Regions from separate parts of the Bacillus sp. JK74 genome, predicted to be linked through region 2. Evidence: riboswitches for the same ligand, from Rfam matches in the RefSeq annotation. Region 2 holds a riboswitch; the other holds the start of a gene.
What was found. A riboswitch is a leader RNA that binds a small molecule or an ion and turns the genes downstream of it on or off. The one in region 2 is predicted to bind lysine.
Positions count from the first base shown of each region.

Region 1: it holds a riboswitch for lysine, as region 2 does, so the genes downstream of both, ACWJJ5_RS01190 (amino acid permease) here and ACWJJ5_RS11305 (aspartate kinase) in region 2, are expected to answer to the same signal.

Region 1 covers NZ_JBSJQB010000001.1:224,049-227,465, reverse strand. The annotation lists gene ACWJJ5_RS01205 (LTA synthase family protein) at 1-198, opposite strand, end outside; gene ACWJJ5_RS01200 (metal-dependent hydrolase) at 241-723, opposite strand; gene sspJ (small acid-soluble spore protein SspJ) at 907-1,047, shown strand; lysine riboswitch at 1,170-1,351, shown strand; gene ACWJJ5_RS01190 (amino acid permease) at 1,462-2,874, shown strand; gene ACWJJ5_RS01185 (class I SAM-dependent methyltransferase) at 2,928-3,417, opposite strand, start outside.
Region 2 covers NZ_JBSJQB010000003.1:230,185-233,601, forward strand. The annotation lists gene uvrC (excinuclease ABC subunit UvrC) at 1-1,343, shown strand, start outside; lysine riboswitch at 1,405-1,584, shown strand; gene ACWJJ5_RS11305 (aspartate kinase) at 1,710-2,939, shown strand; gene ACWJJ5_RS11310 (YslB family protein) at 2,986-3,417, opposite strand, start outside.

The sequences.
Region 1 (3,417 bases), on a different contig from region 2:
TTTTTTTTCCGTTAGCAAGAGGGCGATGCCGAACAGCGGCACAATGAAGCTCAGCGGATTAATGAGAAGCAGACATTCCTCAAGAACCGAATTGTTCTGCAGACCAAAACCGAGCTTATACACGGCATAGGTTTTCATCCACATGAACAGGATGGACAGGCATAAAAACCGATGATTGCTGAAAAAGGTTTTCTTCATATGTATGACTCCTCACCCTAAAAGCGAAAAGACGCTTTTTGTTTAAGAGATGCGGCCGTGAACCAGTTCGTATAAATAATAGCAGGATACAATCGTTAAGCCGGCCAGCACAAGCTGCTCCGAAAAGCTCCCCGTTCTCATATAAAGGGGAAGACGGAAGCGGATGGCGGACGGAAACAGCAGTTTAATGCCGTTGACGGTCCATGCGTCAAGCACAAGGTGGCTCGCCATTCCGATCATCAGTCCGGCGGAAATGCTCGGATTCGGAATATAGGTTGCCGTAATGAAAAACATAATAAGCATAAACAGCAGGCTATGTGTAAACGTTCTGTGGCCGAACACCGTGCTTACGATCTTGGACAGAACGGGCAGCGTTCTGCCGATTTTGCTTTTCGTATGGCATATGTCGGGAATCAGCGCCCCGAGGGCACCCGCTGAGGTCATAAGGACCGGATCATACCCATAATAATACGCAATTGCGGAACAAGAAGCGATGCCTCCCATGATGTGTGTTTTTCCTGTCATTTTTCGCTTCTCCTTTTTATTTTTGCCAAAATCCCCTGAATTACAAATATATCAAGAGAATGCATGTTTGATCAACAAACTTTACCTGTTCCGCCAAAAGGAAGGAGACGCGGATTCCGCATATTCTGCCGCGGAAAAAGACACATTATAGGTGTACCTATATTTGATAAAGAGGTGATACAGATGGCTTTCTTTAACAAAGAAAAAGGAAAAAACAGCGATAAAAACAAAAACGTCATTCAAGGCGCGCTTGACGACGCCAGTGCAGCGCTGAAAGACGATCCGCTTCAAGAAGCTGTTCAAAAGAAAAAAAACAACCGCTGACCATATAAGACGGGTAGGGCGAACGCTCTATCCGTTTTCCGTCTAATATTTCCCTTTGACAGATCTTTTTATCTCTGATAACCTCTGAGTAGAATTGAATGATAAAAATCCTCACTCTTTCTCGGTGAGGTAGAGGTTGCGCTTGATGATGAGTCGCACATGCCAGGCTGATAAGGGGCCGCAAAACATGTGTTAAAGGCATCAGCGCCGAAGTGTAAAGAAAGCCGATCCTTCTTTATGCTGGGACTGTATCTGAATAAGTGCAGGACTGCCGCGTGCTTTTTCGCGGAGGGCTATCCGGAGATCAAGGGTGTGTGTGTTTCTTTAAGCATGGACTTTTGTTCAGGCTTTTTTTGCGTGTAAATATGGTCTCGGGGTCTGGTCCGTACGAATGAACAACCAGGAGGTACAAGAATGGAACAGACGAAAAAATGGGGTTTTTGGTTATTAACGGCGTTTGTCGTAGGAAATATGGTAGGCTCGGGCATCTTTTCGCTTCCGAGTACGCTCGCAAAAATCGCGAGCCCGTTCGGCGCCACATCGGCATGGCTTTTAACGGGAGCCGGTGTGTTAATGATCGCGATGGTCTTCGGCCACTTATCCATCCGCAAGCCTGAGCTGACGGCGGGGCCGCAAAGCTATGCGCGTGCGCTGTTCAGCGATCGGAAAAAAGGGAATGCAGCGGGCTTCACGATGGTGTGGGGCTACTGGGTGGCGAGCTGGATCAGCAACGTGGCGATCATCACGAGCCTTGCCGGATATTTAACATCATTTTTCCCGATTTTAACGGATAAGCGTGAAATGTTTTCGATCGGCGGTCAGGCGGTTACGCTCGGCCAGCTGCTGACGTTTGCCGTATGTACAGTTTTATTATGGGGCACTCACACGATCCTCGTCACCAGCATTAACGGTGCGAGTAAATTAAATTTCGTCACGACGTTTTCAAAAGTATTAGGATTTATCTTCTTTATCATTGCAGGTTTGTTTGTATTTCAAACGTCGTTTTTCGATCATTTTTATTTTCCAGTTCAAACAGGTCCTCACACGGTTGAGGGAATCGGCGGACAGATCCACAATGCGGCGATTTCAACATTATGGGCGTTCGTCGGAATTGAATCGGCAGTCATTTTATCCGGGCGCGCCCGTTCGCAGCGCGACGTGAAACGCGCCACCATTACCGGATTATTGATCGCGCTCAGCATCTATATCATCGTGACATTGATTACGATGGGCGTGCTTCCGCATGGTAAGCTTGTCGGCTCGGAAAAACCGTTTGTTGACGTATTGTACGCGATCGTCGGCAGCGCGGGAAGCGTCATTATGGCGATTCTGGCGATTTTGTGTCTGTTCGGAACGATGCTCGGCTGGATTCTTCTCGGTTCTGAAGTTCCGTATCAAGCGGCGAAATCAGGAGACTTTCCCGCTGCTTTTGCAAAAACGAATAAACAGGGAAGCCCGGTTGTGTCGTTAATCGTAACGAACGTAATGTCACAGATCTTTATCTTTTCGGTTATTTCCCGGACGATCAGTGACGCGTTTACGTTTTTAACAACGGCGGCGACGCTTGCTTATCTGATTCCGTATCTCGTGTCAGCGTTTTACAGCCTGAAGCTCATTTTTACGGGTGAAACGTATGACGAGATAAAGGGCTCAAGAGTAAGAGACGGTATCATCGCCATCCTTGCCTGCATTTATTCTTTTTACGTCATTATTACCGGAACGGCCGATTTAACGACCTTTATTCTCGGTATCGGGCTGTTTTTCGTCGGTTTGCTGTTATATCCTTTCGTCTCAAAGAAATTTGCAAACAACAGACAATCGGTATGACAAAAAAAGACATCTCGCGTCTGTGAGATGTCTTTTTTGTTTGCGGCAGCGGATTACTTTTTGACGGCGTGTATATAATGAATGGTCTCGAATGCGGTTAAATGGTCAGTGCGTCCGCTGAAAAAACGGTCATTGACGTCTGCCGGAGATAAATGTTCATAAATAAGCAGACCTGAAGATTCTAATACCTTTTCGATTTCTTTATAACTGAAACACGATAACATCGGTTCTCCGCCTGCTGCAGCCATTTTCACCATGTTTTCCACTCTGTTTGACAGTCCTCTTTCTTCAAAGAGCGACTCATCTGCATAATCAAACACGATAGAGCTTCCCGGCGGGACTTCGGCAAATAATTGTGTGAGCAGGCGGGCGAGATGCTCTTTCGTAAGGTAGTATGACACTCCGAGCAGGCTGAAAAAGGTTTTTTGGCGTGAAAAACCTTCCTGATACAGACGGCTGAAAGAAAGCGAAGCGGCGAAGTTCATCGGTACAAAATGAAGATGATGGGAAATGTCGAGATTCAGATGTTTCAATCTCTTTATT
Region 2 (3,417 bases):
GCCTTTACCCGCTCAGGAAATGCTCAAAGCTTCCGGACCGCGTCTGTCTTTATTATCATCTCGGACAATGCCTCGCCCCATGTGTAAAGGATATATCTGAGGAGACAAACCGCGAGATTGTTGAAGACATCACCCGTTTTTTAAAGGGAGGGCATAACGAAATCAAAAAAGAGCTTGAAGCGAAAATGGCAGAAGCGGCCGAAAAGCTTGAATTTGAACGGGCTAAAGAATTCCGCGACCAGCTTGCTCACATCGAATCGACGATGGAGAAGCAGAAAATGACCATGAATGACCTTCTGGACCGCGATGTGTTTGCATATGCCTACGATAAAGGCTGGATGTGCGTCCAAGTCTTTTTTATACGCCAAGGAAAACTGATCGAACGCGATGTCAGCATGTTTCCGATGTATCAGGAAGCGGATGAAGAGTTTCTGACCTTCATCGGCCAGTTCTATTCCAAAAACAATCACTTTCTGCCTAAGGAAATTCTGGTGCCTGACAGCGTTGACAGGGACATGATCAGCGAGCTGTTGGAAACCGCCGTGCATCAGCCGAAAAAAGGCCCGAAAAAAGAGCTGCTTTTGCTTGCGCACAAAAATGCGAAAATCGCCCTGCGGGAAAAATTCTCGTTAATCGAGCGGGATGAGGAACGGTCAATCGGTGCAGCCGAACGGCTTGGCGACGCACTGAATATTTACACGCCGCATCGGATTGAAGCGTTTGACAACTCCAATATTCAAGGCACAAACCCCGTATCGGCCATGATTGTCTTTATAGACGGAAAACCGAATAAAAAGGAATACCGCAAATATAAAATTAAAACCGTAACAGGGCCTGATGATTACGGCTCAATGAGGGAAGTCGTCAGAAGAAGATACACGAGGGTGCTCCGCGAAAACCTTCCGCTGCCGGATTTAATCATCATTGACGGCGGAAAAGGGCAGATTAACGCGGCGCGCGACGTGCTCGAGAATGAGCTCGGCCTTGATGTCCCGGTAGCGGGATTGGCGAAAGATGATAAACACCGGACATCGAACCTGTTGATCGGCGACCCGCTTGAACCGGTGTTTCTGGAGCGGAACAGCCAAGAGTTTTACCTGCTTCAGCGCATTCAGGACGAAGTTCACCGTTTTGCGATCAGCTTTCACAGACAGATCCGGGGAAAAAGCGTCTTTCAATCCGTTCTGGATGATATCCCCGGAATCGGCGAAAAACGCAAAAAAATGCTCTTAAAACATTTCGGATCTGTCAAAAAGATGAAGGAAGCAAGCCTTGACGATATCAAAAAAGCCGGTGTCCCGGCCGCGGCGGCCCAGCTGCTGTTTGAAAAATTAAAAAAATAGTATTGTGCTTTCCTGAAAAATCTGCTAGAATGTGAACTAATTTCATAAGATCGTGTTATATGGTGAAGATAGAGGTGCGAACTTCAATAGTAAGCCTTTGGAGAATGATGGATTCTGTGAAAAAGGCTGAAAGGGGAGCGTCGCCGAAGTGTATCACATCCCATCGGTGTGATTTGCTGGCCTTGCATTAAATAAATGTAAGGCTGTCAAGAATTCATTTTCTTGGAGGGCTATCTCGTTGTTCATAATCAATCGTAATGATATGAAAAAGCAATGAGAGCTATTCCTCTCATTGCTTTTTTTATTGTGGACAAAACGCTCTTTTCTCCTCACCCGCACGAACCAAAATGTAAAGGGTGGTCTAGTATGGGTCTTATCGTACAAAAATTCGGAGGCACTTCCGTGGGCTCTGCCGAAAAAATTCAAAATGCCGCAAATCGCGCCATTGCTGAAAAGCAAAAAGGCCATGATGTCGTAGTCGTCGTTTCGGCAATGGGAAAATCAACCGACGCGCTCGTTAACCTCGCGGCTGAAATCACATCTGAACCAAGCAGACGCGAGATGGATATGCTTTTGTCTACGGGGGAGCAGGTCACGATTTCGCTTTTGGCCATGGCGCTTCAGGAAAAAGGATATGACGCCGTCTCTTATACGGGCTGGCAGGCGGGTGTCCGCACGGAAGCCGTTCACGGCAATGCGAGAATTACGGATATTGATATCACGGCGATTCGTTCGCAGCTTGCAGAAGGCAAAATTACAGTCGTTGCCGGTTTTCAGGGCGTAACGGAAGACGGCGGCATCACGACGCTCGGACGGGGCGGTTCCGATACGACGGCGGTCGCTCTTGCAGCAGCGCTGGATGCGGATAAATGCGACATTTATACAGATGTTCCGGGCGTATTTACGACAGATCCGCGGTATGTCCGGTCAGCGAGAAAACTGGCGGGGATTTCTTATGATGAAATGCTGGAGCTTGCAAATCTCGGAGCGGGTGTTCTTCACCCGCGGGCGGTTGAGTTCGCAAAAAACTACCAAGTGCCTTTAGAAGTGCGGTCAAGCACGGAGCATGAAGCCGGAACATTAATTGAGGAGGAATCATCAATGGAGCAGAATTTAATCGTCAGAGGAATTGCATTTGAAGACCAGATCACAAGGGTGTCCGTTACGGGCCTTGCAAGCGGACTGACAACACTTTCAACAATCTTCACCGCGCTGGCAAAACGAAACATCAACGTTGACATTATTATTCAGACACAGTCGGACGATGGGGAAGCGGATATTTCTTTCTCAGTGAAAACGGAAGATGCCGCGCAAACGGTCGCCGTGCTTGAAGAATATAAAAACGCGCTTAACTATGAAAAAATTGAAACCGAAAGAAAACTGGCGAAAGTCTCCATTGTCGGGTCGGGCATGGTTTCAAATCCCGGCGTCGCCGCGGACATGTTTGCCGTACTGGCGGAAAAAAATGTACAAGTCAAAATGGTAAGCACATCCGAAATAAAAGTATCAGCGGTTGTCAGCGAAAATGATATGGTGAAAGCGGTCGAAGCGCTTCATGACGCGTTTGAGCTTTCTAAACAGCCGTCTGCCGTATAAACGGGCAGGCAAAAAGGCGGGACTTTTGAGTCACCGCCTTTTTCAATTATACAGGGTCCTTCATATCCCATTTTACGGTCAGGACGACTTTATCCGCTCTCTTTTTTACCTGTTCATAAGATTCTGCAATCTGATCGTTCATCAATTGAATCTGTTCGGCTATAAAACCGGCTTCAAGCTGGAAACAAGGCTCTTTCTGATGTTTGAGCCTGTTGGACACGAGCGGTCCTTCCAGTTCAAATTCCAATTCTTGTTTTTTTGATCCTGCGTTTGTCAAAGTTCCCCAGCCGGCTTTTTCAAAAAAGGCGGGGATTTCTTCCCACGATTGAAGAGGAAATTTGCGGGCGAGGCGTTTTCCCGCCCAATACATCATCGATGAATGATCCGGGCCGAGGATATCCGGAAGCACGATTTCCCGGATTAATTCGTAGCCGTATGCGCTGACGTCGAGTTCAGTTAAAGGTTCTAAAGCTGCTTC